DNA from 4 places in the Hornefia porci genome. Region 4 is predicted to be linked to each of the others. Evidence: riboswitches for the same ligand, from Rfam matches in the RefSeq annotation. Region 4 holds a riboswitch; each other region holds the start of a gene.
The links. Region 4 has a riboswitch for cobalamin ahead of cbiD (cobalt-precorrin-5B (C(1))-methyltransferase CbiD). Riboswitches for the same ligand answer to the same signal wherever they lie in the genome.
Positions count from the first base shown of each region.

Region 1: another riboswitch for cobalamin. It lies ahead of BHK98_RS06135 (DUF4430 domain-containing protein); the one in region 4 lies ahead of cbiD (cobalt-precorrin-5B (C(1))-methyltransferase CbiD).
Region 2: another riboswitch for cobalamin. It lies ahead of BHK98_RS05065 (fibronectin type III domain-containing protein); the one in region 4 lies ahead of cbiD (cobalt-precorrin-5B (C(1))-methyltransferase CbiD).
Region 3: another riboswitch for cobalamin. It lies ahead of BHK98_RS01375 (TroA family protein); the one in region 4 lies ahead of cbiD (cobalt-precorrin-5B (C(1))-methyltransferase CbiD).

Region 1 is NZ_MJIE01000001.1:1,288,920-1,293,150, reverse strand. It holds gene BHK98_RS06145 (ECF transporter S component) at 1-734, shown strand, start outside; gene BHK98_RS06140 (sugar phosphate isomerase/epimerase family protein) at 739-1,506, shown strand; cobalamin riboswitch at 1,556-1,734, shown strand; gene BHK98_RS06135 (DUF4430 domain-containing protein) at 1,949-2,818, shown strand; gene BHK98_RS06130 (ATP-dependent helicase) at 3,013-4,231, shown strand, end outside.
Region 2 is NZ_MJIE01000001.1:1,063,211-1,067,441, reverse strand. It holds gene BHK98_RS05075 (NAD(P)-dependent malic enzyme) at 1-624, shown strand, start outside; gene fumC (class II fumarate hydratase) at 772-2,139, shown strand; cobalamin riboswitch at 2,181-2,374, shown strand; gene BHK98_RS05065 (fibronectin type III domain-containing protein) at 2,466-4,231, shown strand, end outside.
Region 3 is NZ_MJIE01000001.1:314,159-318,389, reverse strand. It holds gene BHK98_RS01375 (TroA family protein) at 1-2,109, opposite strand, end outside; cobalamin riboswitch at 2,345-2,600, opposite strand; gene BHK98_RS01370 (TVP38/TMEM64 family protein) at 2,924-3,646, opposite strand; gene BHK98_RS01365 (methionine gamma-lyase family protein) at 3,643-4,231, opposite strand, start outside.
Region 4 is NZ_MJIE01000001.1:124,171-128,401, forward strand. It holds partial or broken gene BHK98_RS00515 (branched-chain amino acid aminotransferase) at 1-437, shown strand, start outside; gene deoC (deoxyribose-phosphate aldolase) at 462-1,124, shown strand; gene BHK98_RS00525 (pyridoxal phosphate-dependent aminotransferase) at 1,211-2,299, opposite strand; cobalamin riboswitch at 2,585-2,716, shown strand; gene cbiD (cobalt-precorrin-5B (C(1))-methyltransferase CbiD) at 2,824-3,981, shown strand; gene cobM (precorrin-4 C(11)-methyltransferase) at 4,018-4,231, shown strand, end outside.

The DNA.
Region 1 (4,231 bases), 1.2 Mb from region 4:
CGATGATGGCAGCTCTGACTGTTGTGATTCACCTCTTCTTTCATCTGACTGTTCCGATTCAGGCGGGGACGGCCATGATAATCATCTCCGGAATTTCGCTGGGACCGGAGGCGGGTTTCCTGATCGGCGCACTGGCGCGGTTCGTCTGCAACTTTTATATGGGGCAGGGACCATGGACGCCGTGGCAGATGTTCTGCTGGGGGCTGTTGGGATTCCTGGCGGGGCTCGCCTTCAACAAAGTAAACTACGAGGAGATCCGGGATCGGGGATTCCGTGACGAGCTTGCCTCGCGAAGCCTGCGGATGGTGATGGGGCCGGTACTCTGCATCGCCTTTGCGCTGGCGGCGGCCTATATCTGCTATCTGATCTGGCCGGGAAAAGACCAGACATTTTTCGGCTGGCGGCTTTACGCGTTCGGGGTGGCCGGTCTGCTGGGAGGTCTGCTGGTGCAGCGGAAACGACTCTCCGTGGACGGACTGACCATGGCTCTGTTCACCTTCTTTGTGACATTCATCGTGTACGGCGGAATCATGAATATCTGCGCGATGGTGACCTCAGCCGCCATGCCGGGCGGGCGGCCGGTGAGCCTGAACACGCTGCGGATTCTCTATATCTCCGGAGCACCCTACGATGCGGTTCACGCCGGCGGCGCCGCGGTGTTCATCTTCTTTTTCGGAGATATGTTTATCAGGAAGCTGGAAAGAATCAAGATCAAATACGGGATTTACAGGTGACGATATGGAGAGGCAGATTTTTCTGGCGACGTTTTCCGACGACGCGCTGAAGGTGATAAAAAAATACGGTATCGGCATTGAATTCAACCAGTTCTGCATTTCTCAGACTCTGGATGAGGACAAAATCGACCGGACGATAGCCGCGATGCAGAAGGAAATGAAGGAATGCGGCGTTTCGGACGAGCGCGGCGCGATTGTTCACGGTCCCTTCACCGAACTCTGTCCGCAGTCTATCGACCCGCTCTTTGTGGATCTCGCCATGAAACGCTTCGAGCAGGCCTACGAAGGCTGCCGGCGGCTGGGGCTGAAACGTCTGGTAGTGCATTCCGGATTTATTCCGCTGATTTATTTCCCGGTCTGGCACGTGAAGCAGTCAGTGAAATTCTGGAGCAGATTTATGGAGGACAAGCCGGAGGACTTCACCCTTTACATTGAGAATGTGCTGGATTCAGAGCCGGAGTCGCTGACGGAAATTGTATCGCAGATAGACGATCCGCGTGTGAAGCTCTGTCTTGATGTGGGTCACGCCAATGTGGTGACAGAGCCTGAGTACAGCGTCACGGACTGGATCCGGATTATGGGCCCCCGGCTTGGGCACTTCCATCTTCATAATAACGACGGAAGCAGCGACCAGCACAGACCTCTTACCTCGGGAAGCCTGAACATGAAGGAAATCCTGGCGGCAATCGACGATTACTGCGATCCCTCTGCGACACTGACCATAGAGAGCAGGGAGTGCGACGAGAGCGTCGCCTGGCTGCTGAAGCAGTGATGGAATTTCCTCTTGACGAAAGGGGAAATATCCGATACAATTAAGGTGCAATTGAAAATGCGTTTCGCGTTCTTCCACACGGAAGCTAAGAGGGAATCAGGTTGAACGCCTGAGCGGTCCCGCCACTGTAGTTGGAGAGCTGTGTCGCAGGATGCCACTGGGAAACCGGGAAGGCGCGGCCGGCGATGATCCATAAGCCAGGAGACCTGCGCGAAAGCGTTTCTAATCGGCGGTGAACCGATGGTAGAAACATATGCATCAGCGAATACGGGCTGTGGGCAGAACCACAGTCCTTTATACTATCTGAGGATAGTGCGGATTACGGGGAGCCCCAATTGCTTTTCATTCTTTTTTCATTTTGAGGCAGGCCCCGTCACCCTGCCTCGTTTGCTGTAGCAGGAAAGAATCGGAAAGCGCAGGAATGTTAGAAAGGGGAAGAGTTATGGAAGATGAACTGTTGAGAAAGGCAAAGAGAAGGAAAATCAGGACGATCGCTGTTCTCGTGATTGTCGCACTTGCGGCAACCTCGGCGGTTTTCGGTCTGAGCATTAAAAGCGCCCGGGCGGAGAAGGCGAAGGCGACAGCGGCGCAGGAATCCGCGGAGACTCAGACCGCGTCCGATTCCGGTACGACGGAGAAGAAATCAGCGTCCTCGAAGGAAAAGAAAGACAAGGCCGCCGTGAAAAAGGTGGACGAGCTGATCGCTGCGATCGGCGATCCGGACAAGGTGACGCTGGACAGCAAGGACGCCATTCAGAAGGCGAAAAAGGCGTATGACAAGCTCAGCAAAGACCAGAAGGAGATCGTGGAGAACAAAGAGGTTCTGACCGCGGCTCTGGAGAACTACCGGAAACTGGTTAAGGAGAAGAAGGCAGAAGCGGCCAAGAAAAACGGCAGCTCATCGTCTGCAGCTGCCTCGGCTGCAAAATCCGTGACCATCAGCATCGAATGCAGGGATCTTGCAAATGATATGTCCCGGCTGAAGGACCCCGCCAAGAAAAAAAATATTCCTTCAAGCGGCGTCATTCTGTCAGCCACAAAGTATCAGTTCAAGAGTGGTGAAACCGTTTACGACGCGCTGAAGTCCGTCTGCAGATCCCGCGGCATCGCGTACATCAAGAAGGACGCGGGCGCTTATGACGGCGTGTATATCAGTTCCATCGGTCATCTCGCGGAATTCGACGGCGGCAAGAACAGCGGCTGGCTGTACTACGTGAACGGAGTCACGCCGAATTACACCTGCTCCAAATACAAGCTGAAGAATGGCGATGTAATCAAGTGGCACTACACCGTCAATTACACAAAGGAGTAGATAAATACGCCGCAGGCGCAGCGGCGGCAGAATGCATCGACAGAATAAGAGAGAGGCGAGGAGCGCCGCCGGAGCATCGCGGAGGCGCTCCGGCTCTTTTTTTGTGCTAAAGGCAGAGCAAAGACAGAGTAAATGTGATAGAATAGTAAGTGTCTGTTCACGCATCAGGCAGACAAATGAATGGAGAGTAACGAATGAGTTTTGAAAATCTGAATTCCAGGCAGCAGGAGGCGGTGCGTCAGCTGGAGGGACCGCTGCTGATTCTGGCGGGCGCGGGTTCCGGCAAGACAAGCACCATGACCCACCGTATCGCTCATATGCTTGAAGAGGGGATTTCTCCGTACAGCATACTGGCGGTGACCTTTACCAACAAGGCCGCCAGGGAAATGCGGGAGCGAGTGGAGGATCTGGCGGGAGACCGGGCGGGATCCATGTGGATCATGACCTTTCACGCCATGTGCCTTCGCATTCTGCGGGTCTATCCGGAGGAAGCGGGGTATGAGCCGAACTTTGTCATCTACGACGGCACTGATCAGAAGACCCTGGTGAAAAACATCCTGAAGGAAAACGGGATCAGCGACCGGGAATTCGCGCCGCAGTATCTGCTGGCGGTGATCAGCGACCAGAAGGAGAAGGGCGTGGATCCGGAGCAGTACCGGGAGACAATGGAGAATAATTATAAAACAAAGGCGATTTACCTGGTGTACAGAGAGTATCAGAAGCGGCTGAGGCAGAACAACGCGATGGACTTTGACGATATTCTGCTGAACACCGTGAAGCTCTTTGAGCGGAATGAGGAGATTCTGCTGCGTTACCAGGAGCGTTTTCAGTATATCATGGTGGACGAGTATCAGGATACGAACCATATTCAGTACCGGCTGATCCGCCAGCTGGCGGACCGGCACCACAATCTGTGCGTGGTCGGGGACGACGACCAGTGCATTTACCAGTGGCGCGGGGCGGATATCCGGAACATCCTGGACTTTGAATCGGATTTTCCGGAGGCGAAGGTCATCAAGCTGGAGCAGAACTACCGGAGCAAGGGGAACATTCTGGACGCGGCGTATTCGGTAATCCGCAACAACCGCGGCCGAAAGAGCAAGAAGCTGTGGACGGACCGTGACAGCGGCGAGAAGCTTCGCTATTACAGGGCGAATAATGACCATGAGGAGGCGGCGTATGTGGCCCGGCAGATCGGATATATGAACCGCGCCGGCCGGCCGCTGACGGATTTCGCGATTCTGTACCGGACCAACGCCCAGTCACGGCTTTTTGAGAGCGCTCTTTCCCGGGATGGAATCCCGTACCGCATTTTGTCCGGCATGCGTTACTATGACCGGAAGGAAATCAAGGACATCATGTGCTATATGCGGCTTGTGGTCAATCCGAAGGATGACCTGTCAATGCGGCGCA
Region 2 (4,231 bases), 940 kb from region 4:
AAACCGGGAGAGCTGCGGATCGCTTTCAGCGGCGCCGGGGCGGCGGGAATTTCCATCGCAAAGATGTTTCTGCGGTTCGGCTTCGGCGATATCATTCTCTGCGGCAGCAGGGGGACGATCTATGAGGGAGCGCCGTATAACAATCCGGAGCAGGAGGCCATGGCGAGGGTGACCAACAAAGACAACCTGGCGGGTTCTCTCGCGGACGCGATGAAGGGTGCGGATATCTTTATCGGCGTTTCCAGACCCGGCGTCGTGACGCAGGATATGATCCGATCTATGGCGAAGGATCCCATCGTGTTCCCGATGGCCAATCCGGTCCCGGAGATTATGCCTGAACTGGCCAGAGAAGCCGGTGCGGCGGTTGTGGGAACCGGACGCTCAGATTTCGCGAACCAGGTCAATAATGTCATCGCCTTTCCGGGGATCTTCCGCGGCGCGCTTGACTGCCGGGCGACAAAGATTACCGAGGAGATGAAGGAGGCCGCGGCGAGGGCGATCGCGGCCGTAATTCCTGAGGAGGAACTCAGAGCGGATTACGTGCTCCCGGACGGATTCAACCCCCTTGTGGTGGAGCGCGTGGCAGCAGCGGTAAAAGAGGCCTGGGGAAAATACGGAGCATGATGCGAAAACCGGGCGGCAGGCCGGAGCACGAAGGAATCCGCATAAGGCATACGCAGTGCCGCTCGGAGCATGATATGAAAGCCGAACGAAAGCCTGGAGCACGAAGATGAAGGTCGGAGCACGGAACACAAATGAGGAGGGAGACGAATGGAACGGTACAGAATCGAGCACGATACGATGGGCGAGGTAAAAGTCCCCGCGGACAGATACTGGGGCGCTCAGACGGAGCGAAGCTTTGAGAATTTCAAAATCGGGACGCACCGGATGCCGCCGGAGGTGATCCGCGCATTCGCGGTGCTGAAAAAGGCGGCGGCGCAGGCTAACGAAAAGCTCGGAATGCTTGACGCGGAGCGTGCGGAGTTAATCGGCCGTGTATGCGATGAGATTACAGATGGAAAACTGGAGGGGAATTTTCCGCTGGTGATTTTTCAGACAGGAAGCGGAACGCAGTCGAACATGAATGTAAACGAAGTCATCGCCAATCGCGGAAATGAAATCGCCGGGAAAAAGCTCCTTCATCCCAACGACCATGTCAACAAGTCTCAGAGCTCTAACGACACCTTCCCGACCGCGATGCATATCGCGGCGCTCTGCGCCGCAGAGGACCGTCTGCTTCCCGCAGTGGAGTGCCTGACGCAGACCTTCCGGCGACTGGAAACGGAGTACATGGACATCGTCAAGACGGGGCGGACGCATCTGCAGGACGCCACTCCGCTGACGCTGGGTCAGGAGATCAGCGGGTGGAGGTCTATGCTTGAGCACGACGCCGCCATGCTGCGGGACTCTCTGCGCTATCTGCGGGAGCTTGCGCTGGGCGGCACGGCAGTCGGAACGGGTCTGAACGCCCACAAAGATTTTGGAAAGGAGTCGGCTGCCGCCGTCAGCCGGATCACGGGCAGGGATTTTGTTACCGCAGAAAACAAATTTCACTCTCTGACAAGTAAGGACGGACTGGTCTTTGTTCACGGAGCCGTGAAAGCGCTGGCCGCGGATCTCATGAAAATCGCCAACGACGTCCGGTGGCTGGCATCAGGCCCGCGATGCGGAATCGGCGAACTCACGATTCCGGAGAACGAGCCCGGCAGCTCCATCATGCCCGGAAAGGTCAACCCCACGCAGTGTGAAGCGATGACCATGGTCTGCGTTCAGGTCATGGGTCACGACACGACCATCGGGCTGGCGGCGTCGCAGGGGAACTTTCAGCTGAATGTGTTCATGCCGGTGATGATTTACGATTTCCTGGAGTCGGTGAACCTGCTGGCGGACGCCTGCGACTCCTTCCGCAGAAACTGTGCGGAGGGGATTCGCCCGAACAGGGAGCGAATAGATGAAAATCTGCGGAAATCGCTGATGTTGGTCACCGCGCTGAACCCGCATATCGGATATGAAAACGCGGCGAAGATCGCCAAACTGGCGCATAAGGAAGGAACGACGCTGAAGGAAGCGGCCCTCAAGCTGGGGCTGGTGTCTGAGGAGGATTTCGACGCCTGGGTTGACCCGTCGAAGATGGTGTGACATGAAAGTATTTGACTTTTTCTGTGAAGACGGGTACGATAATGGAAGAAGTCAGTTCATGTTCGCCGCGCGGAACGCGGCGCTGAGAGGGAAGCAGGTGAGAAACCTGCGCGGTACCGCCACTGTAAGTGGGAGTCCGGCCCCCGCCCGCACGGGCAGTCACTGGTATTTCCGGGAAGACGGGGTCAGGATGAAGAACACGAGCCAGGAAACCTGCATGAAAGGAATTCTGCGGGAGCGGTATACTCCGACGCAGAATGCACAGCAGTGAAAACGGGCTGCGGCGAAAGCCGCGGTCTTTTGTTTTCTCAGTGAGGAGTGAGTAAATGAAGAAAAAAATATCAATCGGTCTTCTGACCTTTGTCATAGCAGTCGCGATGCTGATGCCGGCCAGTGCGTTTGCGGCGGTTACAACGGCTGAGACGCCGGTCGGAACCTGGAACACCCATCTGAAATGGCGCTTCATTACATCCGGTAAGCCGATGGATTTCACTAACGCGCCGACGCCGCCGGCAGTGGACGGAAATTATGTATACTTCGTCGCGGGAAAGAAGCTGTACAAGCTGGACAAAGACACCGGCAAGGTGCTGGCCGTAAGCACGCTGCCCGGTACGGCGGGCTTTGGTACATCGCCGGTCGCCATCGACAGCAGCCACAACATATATGTCTTTGTGAACGGTTCCTGCGTGGTGAAGTACAGCAGCGACCTTGAGAAGCTCGCAGAGAGCAAGAAATTTGAAGGACAGAACGAGGGACCGCTGAAGATCATCGGAGACCGGATCTACGGCGGAACCTGGAACGACAGTACCGAGGGCGGAACGTACTTCGCACTGAAGCTTTCAGACCTTTCCCTCGCCTGGGAGCAGGGACAGTATGACAAAGAAGGGTACTACTGGGACGGAGCCTGCGAGGTGGGCGATTCTGTGGTCTTCGGAAGCGATGGCGGGAACCTCTACATCGCGTCGAAGACAGGAACAACTGTCACCAGGGTCCTGAATGCCGGAGAGGGCATGACCATCCGTTCCACCCCGGCGTCTGACGGCAGCAGTGTCTATGTTGCCTCCAAGACTGCCACATCCATGTCTTGGGACAGCACAGGGGTCGGCTATCTGACAAAGTATAAGGTTTCAGGAACGAGTCTGACAGAAACCGGAAAGGTCAAAATAGCTCCCTCCGTCAATACGCCGCTTATCAGCGGTGATAACCTCTACATAGGCAGCAACGGCGGGAACATCTACGCGATTGACAAGGATAAGATGGAGATTGTGAAAACAGTGAAGGCTCCCGCAAACGTACAGGGTGAAATGCTGATCTCCACAGGAAACAGCGGAAAGATCTGCATCTACTCCACCTACAACCGGCCGCCGGGCGGAATCTATTACATAGAACTGACTGACGACCTGAGTGTCTCGGCTCAGGGCGAGACCTTTATACCGCCCCTGCAGCAGTATTGCATTTCGCCGGTTGTGAGCGACGCGGACGGGAATTTGTACTACAAAAATGACGCCGGCGACATCATGGCCATCGGCAGCGGCAAGAGCACTTCGGCAGTGACCGGTCTGAAATCCGCGCCGAAGACGACCGAGTCGGTCACGCTGTCCTGGTCGCCGCGGGAGAATGTCAAATCCTATGTCATTTACCAGAGCACAGACAAAAAAACTTACAGGAAGGTGAAGACCGCAAAGAACAGCGCCACATCGGCGGCCGTCGGAAGTCTGAAAACAGGGAAAACCTATTACTTCCGGATTCGCGCGGAGCTGATGGACGGTTCGGTGACGGGCAATTCGTCGACACTCAAGGTGAAGGTCGTGCCGCCGGCGCCGGGTTCATTGAAAGCCAGAGCGGGAAGCAGGAAGATTACCGTGAGCTGGAAAAAGGTGTCTAAAGCCGGCGGTTATCAGGTCGTTCGCGCCACCGGTAAAACCGGAAAGTATAAAACCGTTGCGACCCTGAAGAAATCATCTTCCGTGAAATACACCAACCAGAAGCTTAAGAAAGGAAAGACATATTATTACAAGGTTCGCGCATACCGCACAGTCAGCGGTAAGAAGATATACGGAGCATATTCCGGTATCGTATACAAGAAGGTAAA
Region 3 (4,231 bases), 190 kb from region 4:
GAGTTTGGCCTTCCGGGCGTCCTTTGCGGCTTTTTCTGCTTCTGCCCGGGCTTTTTTCGCAGCCCTGGCGCTGACGGCTTTTTTTACATAGATTGTATAGCGGACCCAGTGAGGCTGGGACATGGCTGTGGTGCGTCCGATGATGGTATTGTTGGCGTTCAGTTTCACCGGAATCACAAAAGTGGAGAGTCCTCCCCCGCTCCTGGAATAAACCTTTCCGTTTGCCTTGAGACGGTCGTAGCTGCTGCTTCCGAACACGATGGTCGCATAGGCTTTTCCGCCCGTTACCGTGATTTTTCTGCATTTAATGTAGGCGAGACGGCCGGAGCCTCCTGACCAGCTGAAGGAATCCGGAGTGTATACTCCGTCCTTCAGTGAGGTTCTGTTGTTGACCGCACCTGTGCTTTTCTGGCTGTCGTCTTTATATTTGGATACCTTGTCTTTCTTTGTGCTCTTCCTGAATTTTGTCTGTTTCCCGCTTGTGGCGTATTTGTCTTTCTTTTTCTTTGTCTTAGGAGCTGTCGTCGAGGTGCCGGAGGAAACAGCCTTCGCCCCGCCGCTGTAGAAGATAATAGTATGTTCAAACCAGCTGTTCAGCTTCCTGGAATGAGCGGAAACCGTCAGATTCTTATCCAGAGCGGAAACCGGCAGCGTGTAGGTGTAGTATCCGTTAACCACCTTCGCCTTGATCCACCGGGTTTTCGGCGCCTTCGCCGCATCCAGCGCGGTTCCCATGTACAGATAGTCGTAGCCTTCTCCGGTCAGCGTGACGGTTGCAGTCATGGTCTTTTTGCTGCCCTCCCCTTTAACCGTCAGAATACTGTACTTGGTTCCGGTTTTCGGATAGAGGTAGAACATGCGGTTATCGGTGTCAGACTTCACCTTCCAGGTTCCTGCCTTCAGGTCTTTCGTCTCTGTCGGTACTGTCGGATCCGATGGCGACGGGTCGGGATCCTGTCCGCCGGAAGGCTCCGTATACTTCCCGGAATTCACGCTCATCCGAATGGTGATAGAATAATTGATCCAGTGCGGATCAGACATTCTGACGGTTTTCCCGATGATGGGATTGGCCGTGTTCAGCGCCACCGGAACAGAAAAGGTCGAGGTCTTTGCCGCGGAATCTGTTACGCCGCTGTAAATTTTACCGTTTGCCTTCAGCTGTGTGTATTTATCGCTGCTGAACACAATCGTCGCAACAGCCTTTCCGCCGGAAATCGTAACCTTCGGACAGGTAATCGTCACTTTGTTCGTACCGCCGCTCACACTGAAGCTGTCCGGTACCCAGACGCCGTCCGCCAGATCGGTTCTGTTATCCACAGCAGGGGTGGCCGGATCGGACACCGGTTCACTTTTGTTCACGTGAATAGAATAATCAATATCGTTGACCTTCGACATCGCCGTGGTGGTTCCGACAATCGCTGTATCCCTGTTGAGAGCGACCGGAACTTTTTTGAACAAAGACCCGTTCGATGTGTCAGCCTCCGGCTCGTAGGTCTTTCCGCCGGCCTGAAGCTTCGTATAAGATTTGCTGCTGAACAGAATGTCGGCATACGCCTTCCCGTTCGTCACCTTAATCGTCGGAACCGTGATTTTCACTCTTCCGGTTCCGCCGGTGAAGGAAACGCCGTCCGGCGTGTAGATGCCGTCATCCAGCGTCGTGCTGTTGTCGATGGCGGAAGGTTCTCCGGTTTTCGCAGTCTGATTCTGCGCTGTCTCCTTTTCTCCGGAGGAAGCCGTCTTGCTGCTGCCGGACAGGTTTTCCGATGTATCGGATGTTCCCTGCTGCCCGCTTTCGCCTTGTCTCGCCTGCTGCCGCACGGAGCCGACTGAAGAAGCTGCTGACGAGCCGTTTGAGGAATCGGAGGCTGCTGTGCTCCGGTCTTCCTGCTGTGCTACTCCTTCCTGTTCAGACCGGCCCGCCTGATTGTCTTCCGCAGACGAGGCTTTTTTGTTTTCTCTCGCCACGGTCTCCTGCTGCGCCGTCGCTTTCGGAGACGCACTCCCGGCGCCTGCGGAATCTTCCGCAAACGCAGCGGCAAGCTGCGTCAGAACGAGCGCAGCGATCAGCAGGAAGGATAACGTGATTTTGTAATACTTTTTCTTTTTCAAAACAAATTCTCTCCTTCTCATCATTTTTTCCTCGCTCAGCACGGCGTTCAGCTCCGGACAGAGCACTGCGATATCTCAGGGCAGCAAAAAACCCACTTTTCTCTGAAGAAGCGGGTACTTGTATGAAAAACTTCAGTTATAATACATGAAAATCTGTTGCAGCGGAACAATGATGCGATGTATCTAATGTTTCATCATGTTATTATTACAGGCACACTCTCTCCAGAAGCATTTCGCCGATAATTCTGATACAGCAGGTTTCCTGACTTGCAGATCTTCGTTCCCCCGCGCCTTCTCAGCAGCATCGAAATGACGGTGACAGCCGGAACGCCGAAGCATTGCGGCGCACGCTGTCTGTGCCGGATGTATGCTGCCAATGGCATAGTACGGGAGAACTCCCTGTTTACAGTGACCGGATCGTTCGGGATTCACACCCGATTCCCTTTTAACTGCGGACTGCCGTCCGCGGCACTGTACCGACATATTTAATTCTACATAAATTATAGCAATTGCCCCGCGTTCTGTCAATGACTACCCGGCGGAGGGGCGGTTATCTGCTCTGCGGCGGAGCGGCATCCGCGGCGGTATCTGCGGCGTATGCGTTGCTACGGCGGCGGTGAATCTCTGCAGTGAGTATGCGCGGGTCTCGCCTCTCCCCTCTCCGGTAAAGCCTTTGCAGACAAAGAAGATTTTGTAGTTTTTGTGGGTTAATTATTAACCTGCAAAACCTGCAAAACTGTCTTGTCGGTATAAAGTATCCGGAAAAGACTATGAGAGCCTGCCCCGGGATTGGATCTTCCTGATTGGATCCCCCTTACGATATTTTCTCATAAATCTGATCGATAAACCGGTTGACTCGCTTCCGGAAGATGAAGCACAGCAGCAGAATCACGCCGCAGACAGCGCCGATCACGATCATTCCCCGGTAATTCCCTTTCATCATCATATCGCCGAACAGCAGACAGCCGCACAGTGCCGGAATTCTGCCGACGAGTGAGAGCAGCAGAAAGGCACGGAATTTCATATGAGAGATTCCGGCGGCGTAGCATACCAGATCCTTCGGAATTCCCGGAATCAGGTAAATCAGGAACGTCAGGATATACGCTTTTTCGCTGTTGAAGCGGCTTACATATTTTCCCATTCGCTCCTTTCCGAGAATCAGTTCAAGTCCGTCCTCGCCCAGAAAACGCGCCAGATAATAGGAAACGGTTTCTCCGGCCGCGCAGCCCGCCAGCGTCAGGATAAGTCCCGGGAAAAAACCGAACACCGAACCGGCGGCAAACTGAAAAACCTCTCCCGGCAGCACACTGACGACAATCTGCAGAATTTCCGCCGCAAGATAGATCAGAACACTCTTGATGCCGAATCCCCGCAGATAATGGATCACATCCGTGTAGCTGCGGAATCTGGAAATCACATCCCTCTGACAGATGATGATATAAATCGGCAGGGCGACGACAATCGCGATAAGAACCGCGAATTTAAGTATCGTCAGAGCGCGGCGCAGCCGCTGCCCCCTGCTTTTTTTGTCGCTCATACACAAAGTCCCCTTCCCTTCAGAAGTCCCTTCCGGTACAGCCGGTTCAGAGAATTCATGACGCCGAGTTTAGAATGCTCATACGTCAGTCCTCCCTGAAAATAGACGATAAACGGTTCACGCATCGGCCCGTCAGCGCTGAGCTCGATGGAGGAACCCTGCACGAACGCGCCGGCCGCCATGACCACAGGATCCTCATATCCCGGCATGGCCCAGGGCTCAGGGCGCACAAAGGAATCCACCGGCGCGGCCGCCTGAATGCCTTCGCAGAAGGCCACTACCGCCTCGCCGCTTTCCAGGCGGACTGCCTGAATAATGTCCGATCGCACCGTCTCCGGTTCCGGGCAGACCCCATATCCCAGCGCGGAATACGCCTGCCCGCAGAGCAGCGCGCCCTTCACCGCGCTGTTCACCACAGAAGGTGCCAGAAACAGTCCCTGCAGCATCGCTCTGGTCTGTCCGAAGGTCAGACCGCACTCCGCACCGATACCGGGACAGGTCATTCGATAGCTGATTTTTTCAATCAGGTCCTCCCGACCGCACACATAGCCGCCGGACAGCGCCAGTCCGCCGCCCGGATTTTTA
Region 4 (4,231 bases):
TGAAGGCTCATGAGGAGGGCTTCGCGGAGAACATTTATCTGGATCCCGCCACGAGGACCAAGATCGAGGAGGCCGGCGGCATGAACGTGATTTTTGTGACAAAGGACGGCTCGCTGGTTGTGCCGAAATCCCCGTCGATTCTGCCTTCCATCACCCGCCGCAGTCTGGTTGTGGTCGCAAGGGACATCCTGGGAATGAAGGTGGACGAGAGAGAAGTCACGCTGGCTGAGGTTCCGGAATTCGCGGAGTGCGGACTGGTCGGAACGGCGGCTGTCATCTGCCCGGTGGGCAAAATCAGCGATCACGGCAGAGAGATCGCGTTCCCGAGCGGAATGGAAACAATGGGACCGGTTCTCTCGAAGCTGTATGATACCCTGACCGGTATTCAGATGGGAAGACTCGAAGCTCCGGAGGGGTGGATTCACGAAATCAAATGAGATTAAATAAGGATACGGAAACAGATGCGGAATTTGAATGAATATCTTGACAGCACACTTCTCCGGCCGGACGCGACGGCGGCGCAGATCGCCGCACTGTGTCACGAGGCGATGGAGTACGAGTTCAGGGCGGTCTGCATTCCGCCCTGCTATGTAAGCCTTGCGAGGGATATCCTGCGGGGAAGCAGCGTGAAGATCGCCACTGTCGTCGGTTTTCCCCTGGGAAACTCTGCGACAGCAGTGAAGGCATATGAAACGGAGCGGGCTGTCGGGGACGGTGCGGACGAAATCGATATGGTCATGAACATCAGCTATTTCAAATCGGGCCGGCATATCGACGCCAGGGACGACATTCGTGCGGTGGTTTCCGCCGCTGCGAAGGGCGGAGCTGTCGTAAAGGTGATTATCGAGACCTGCCTGCTGGATGAAGATGAGATCCGCGATGCCTGCAGACTTGTGATGGAAACGGGAGCGGCCTTTGTGAAGACGTCTACCGGATTCAGCACGGGAGGCGCTGCGGCAGAGGATGTCCGTGTCATGAAGGAAACGGTCGGCGACCGACTGAAAATCAAGGCGGCCGGCGGCATTCGGGATCTGGCAGCGGCCGGAGAGCTTATCGGTGCGGGCGCGGACCGTCTGGGCTGCAGCGCGGCTGCCGATGTCATGGAGGAATGGAAGGAATCCTGAACCGGAGCCGTGAGCATGGAGTGAAGCAGAACTTCAGACCCGTCGGGGTTTCGCAGGACAGAGATGTCCTGTGGAAGCCGGGCGGGTTATTTTTGCGTGCTGTTCTGTTCGCCGGAAAGAATCTCCGTCAGGGCGCGGATGATGTACCGGTTTTCCTCCTCAGTACGCACTGCGATACGGTAGAAATATTCGCCGCGTTCCGGGCAGTCCTCAAGCCCGCGGTAATTGGAACAGTTGCGGATCAGCACAGAATGCTCCAGCAGAGGCTCGTCCAGGGGCTCGCCGCTGCGGAAGAAAATGTAGTTCGCCTGGGAATCGTAGGTTCTGAAGCCCAGTCCCAGAAGAGCGGAGATAAGCTTTTCCCGTTCCAGAGCGACGCGAACCCGGGTCTGATCCTCCAGATCAGTAAGGGACAGGGCGGCGATTCCCGCCTTTGCCGCCGGCGTGGAAACCGGCCAGGTCTGCATGCATCCGTTCACTGCCGCGGCGTCCTCTGCACTGCCGCACAGGCAGAAGCCCAGCCGTAATCCGGCCATAGCGAAGAGCTTGGTAAACGATTTCAGTATAATCACATTGGGCAAGGCTTCAATCCGGGGAAGCACCGTGTAGTTTTCCTCGCCCAGCACAAAGTCCATGAAGCATTCGTCAATCAGCATGCGCGCGCCGCTGCAGTGGCAGGCGTAGATTATGGAGGTGATTTTCTTCTGTTCGACCGGAATCCCGGTGGGGTTGTTGGGCGAACATAGGATTACCATATCGTAGCCGCCGGTTTCAATCTGTCCGACGATGCCGTCGTCGAGATGAAAACCGTTTTCTTCCTTCAGAAACCAGTAGTCAATCTGACATTCCGCCAGCTTCAGCGCCTCCTCATATTCGGTGAAGATAGGAACAACGAGCAGCGCCTTTTTCGGACGAAAGGCCAGGACGATACGATAGATCAGATCGTCACCGCCGTTTCCGCAGCAGATATGCTTCGTGCTGACGCCGGTCCTCCTGCAGATGGCCTCCTTCAGCTCTCTCATATCCGGATCCGGATAACATTCATATTCGTCGATTCCGTCCAGAACCGCCTGTTTCACTTCCGGCGGCATTCCGAGAGGATTCAGATTCGCGGAAAAATCCAGAACCCTGCCGTCATATTTATATACATTGCCGCCATGCTTTTCGATTTTCAAATCAGTTCACCTCTTCTCTCCATTCCGGAAACAGCTATTCGGAATCTCAGTTGCAGCTGCCGGCGTATATTCAGTCGGATTATGCGCCGCGACGCTGCGGATTCACTGCTTCCGGCGCTCGTCAAGTCCGACGGGGACTCAATGAGCAGACACTAAATTATACACCGCGGAGCGGGGTTCGCGCAACTGTCGGATGAGAACAAGTATCCGGCCAGAAGAAACCGGGTGCAGGCACAATTGACAGACCGCGCCGCGTACCATATAATAAACAGAGATACCGGCGGCGGAATCAGGTGCGAATCCTGAACAGTCCTGCTGCCGTGAGGATCGAGTCTGATGCATGGGGGAAAGCCCGGTCACTGGAGCGCAAGGCTCCGGGAAGGCGCATGGAGACGCCGGAGATCCGAGTCGGAAAACAATGGCGCCGGTATTGAACCAGAAAATCACAGGCGATGAATTTCAGGTTGATACTGCTCGGACACGGGACATTCAACTCCTTCATTTGCCTGGAAGGAGTTTTTTTGATGCAGGAAGAATACGATGTAGTGCACGGGAAAAAGCTTCGTCGCGGATACACGACGGGAAGCACGGCTGCTGCTGCGGCGGCTGCCGCGGTGGAAATGCTTTTGTCGGGGCAGGCGGTCCTCCACGCCGGAATCCGCCTCCCCGGCGGAGAGCGGGCGGTTTTCGACATCGAGAACATCGAGATCACGGAGGACCGGGTTTTGTGTTCGGTTACAAAAGACGGCGGGGACGATCCGGACGCGACCACGGGGCTTGCGATTTATGCGGAGGCGTCTTGGCGGAGGTCGCCCGGGGAACAAAGGATTATGCTGGAGGCCGGCGAGGGCGTCGGGCGGGTCACGAAGCAGGGGCTCGCATGTGCTGTGGGGGAACCGGCCATCAATCCCGTACCCCGGAAAATGATCCTGGAGAATGTGGGACGGATTCTGGACCGCAGCAGGTGTGAGGCTCCGGTGCTTATCCGGATTTCCGTTCCCGGAGGACAGGAGGTGGCGAAGAAAACCTTCAATCCCCGGCTGGGAATCCTGGGCGGCATTTCAATTCTCGGAACCACGGGAATCGTGGAGCCCATGAGCGAGAAGGCGCTGATCGGTTCGATTCATGTGGAGATCGACCGCTGCGCTGCGGAGGATCCGGAACGGCTCCTGATTGCTCCGGGAAATTACGGAAGGACATTCTGCCGGGAGACGCTGGGGCTGGACATCGGTCGTTCGGCGCAGATCTCCAATTATGTGGGAGAATCGCTGGACTATATACGGTACAAAGGCTTTTCGGAGGCGCTTCTGGTGGGACACGCCGGGAAGCTGGTGAAAATCGCGGCCGGCGTGATGAACACTCATTCCTCTGTCGCGGACTGCAGGATGGAGGTTATCGCGGCGCACGCCGCGGCGCTGGGAGCATCGTCCCGCACGGTCGGGGAACTTCTGGAATGCGTGACGACGGAGGAAGCCTTCCGTATAATCCGGGAGGAGGAATATTATGAGGCGCTGAAACGCCGGATCCTTGACAGAATGCTGCATCACCTGAGAGCCCGTCTGCGGGAGGAGGTCCGCATTGAGGCGGTCATGTTCACGTCTATTGGCGGTGAGGTGATAAAAAGCGGCGGTGCGGACCGGCTGATACGGGAGATCCGGCAGCAGCAGGGCGCTTCGGCGTGATAATCGAGACACAATTAGAGAGCGGGAGGAGAATGTATGGTTTATTTTATCGGAGCAGGACCGGGCGCGGAGGACCTCATTACAGTCCGGGGCGCAAGGCTTCTTGAAGAGGCGGACGTCATCATTTACGCCGGGTCGCTGGTCAATCCGGCGCTGCTGAAGAGGGCGAAGCCGGAATGTGAAATTTACGACAGCGCCGGCATGACGCTGGAGCAGGTTATTGCGGTGATGGACAGCGGCAGAGACCGCT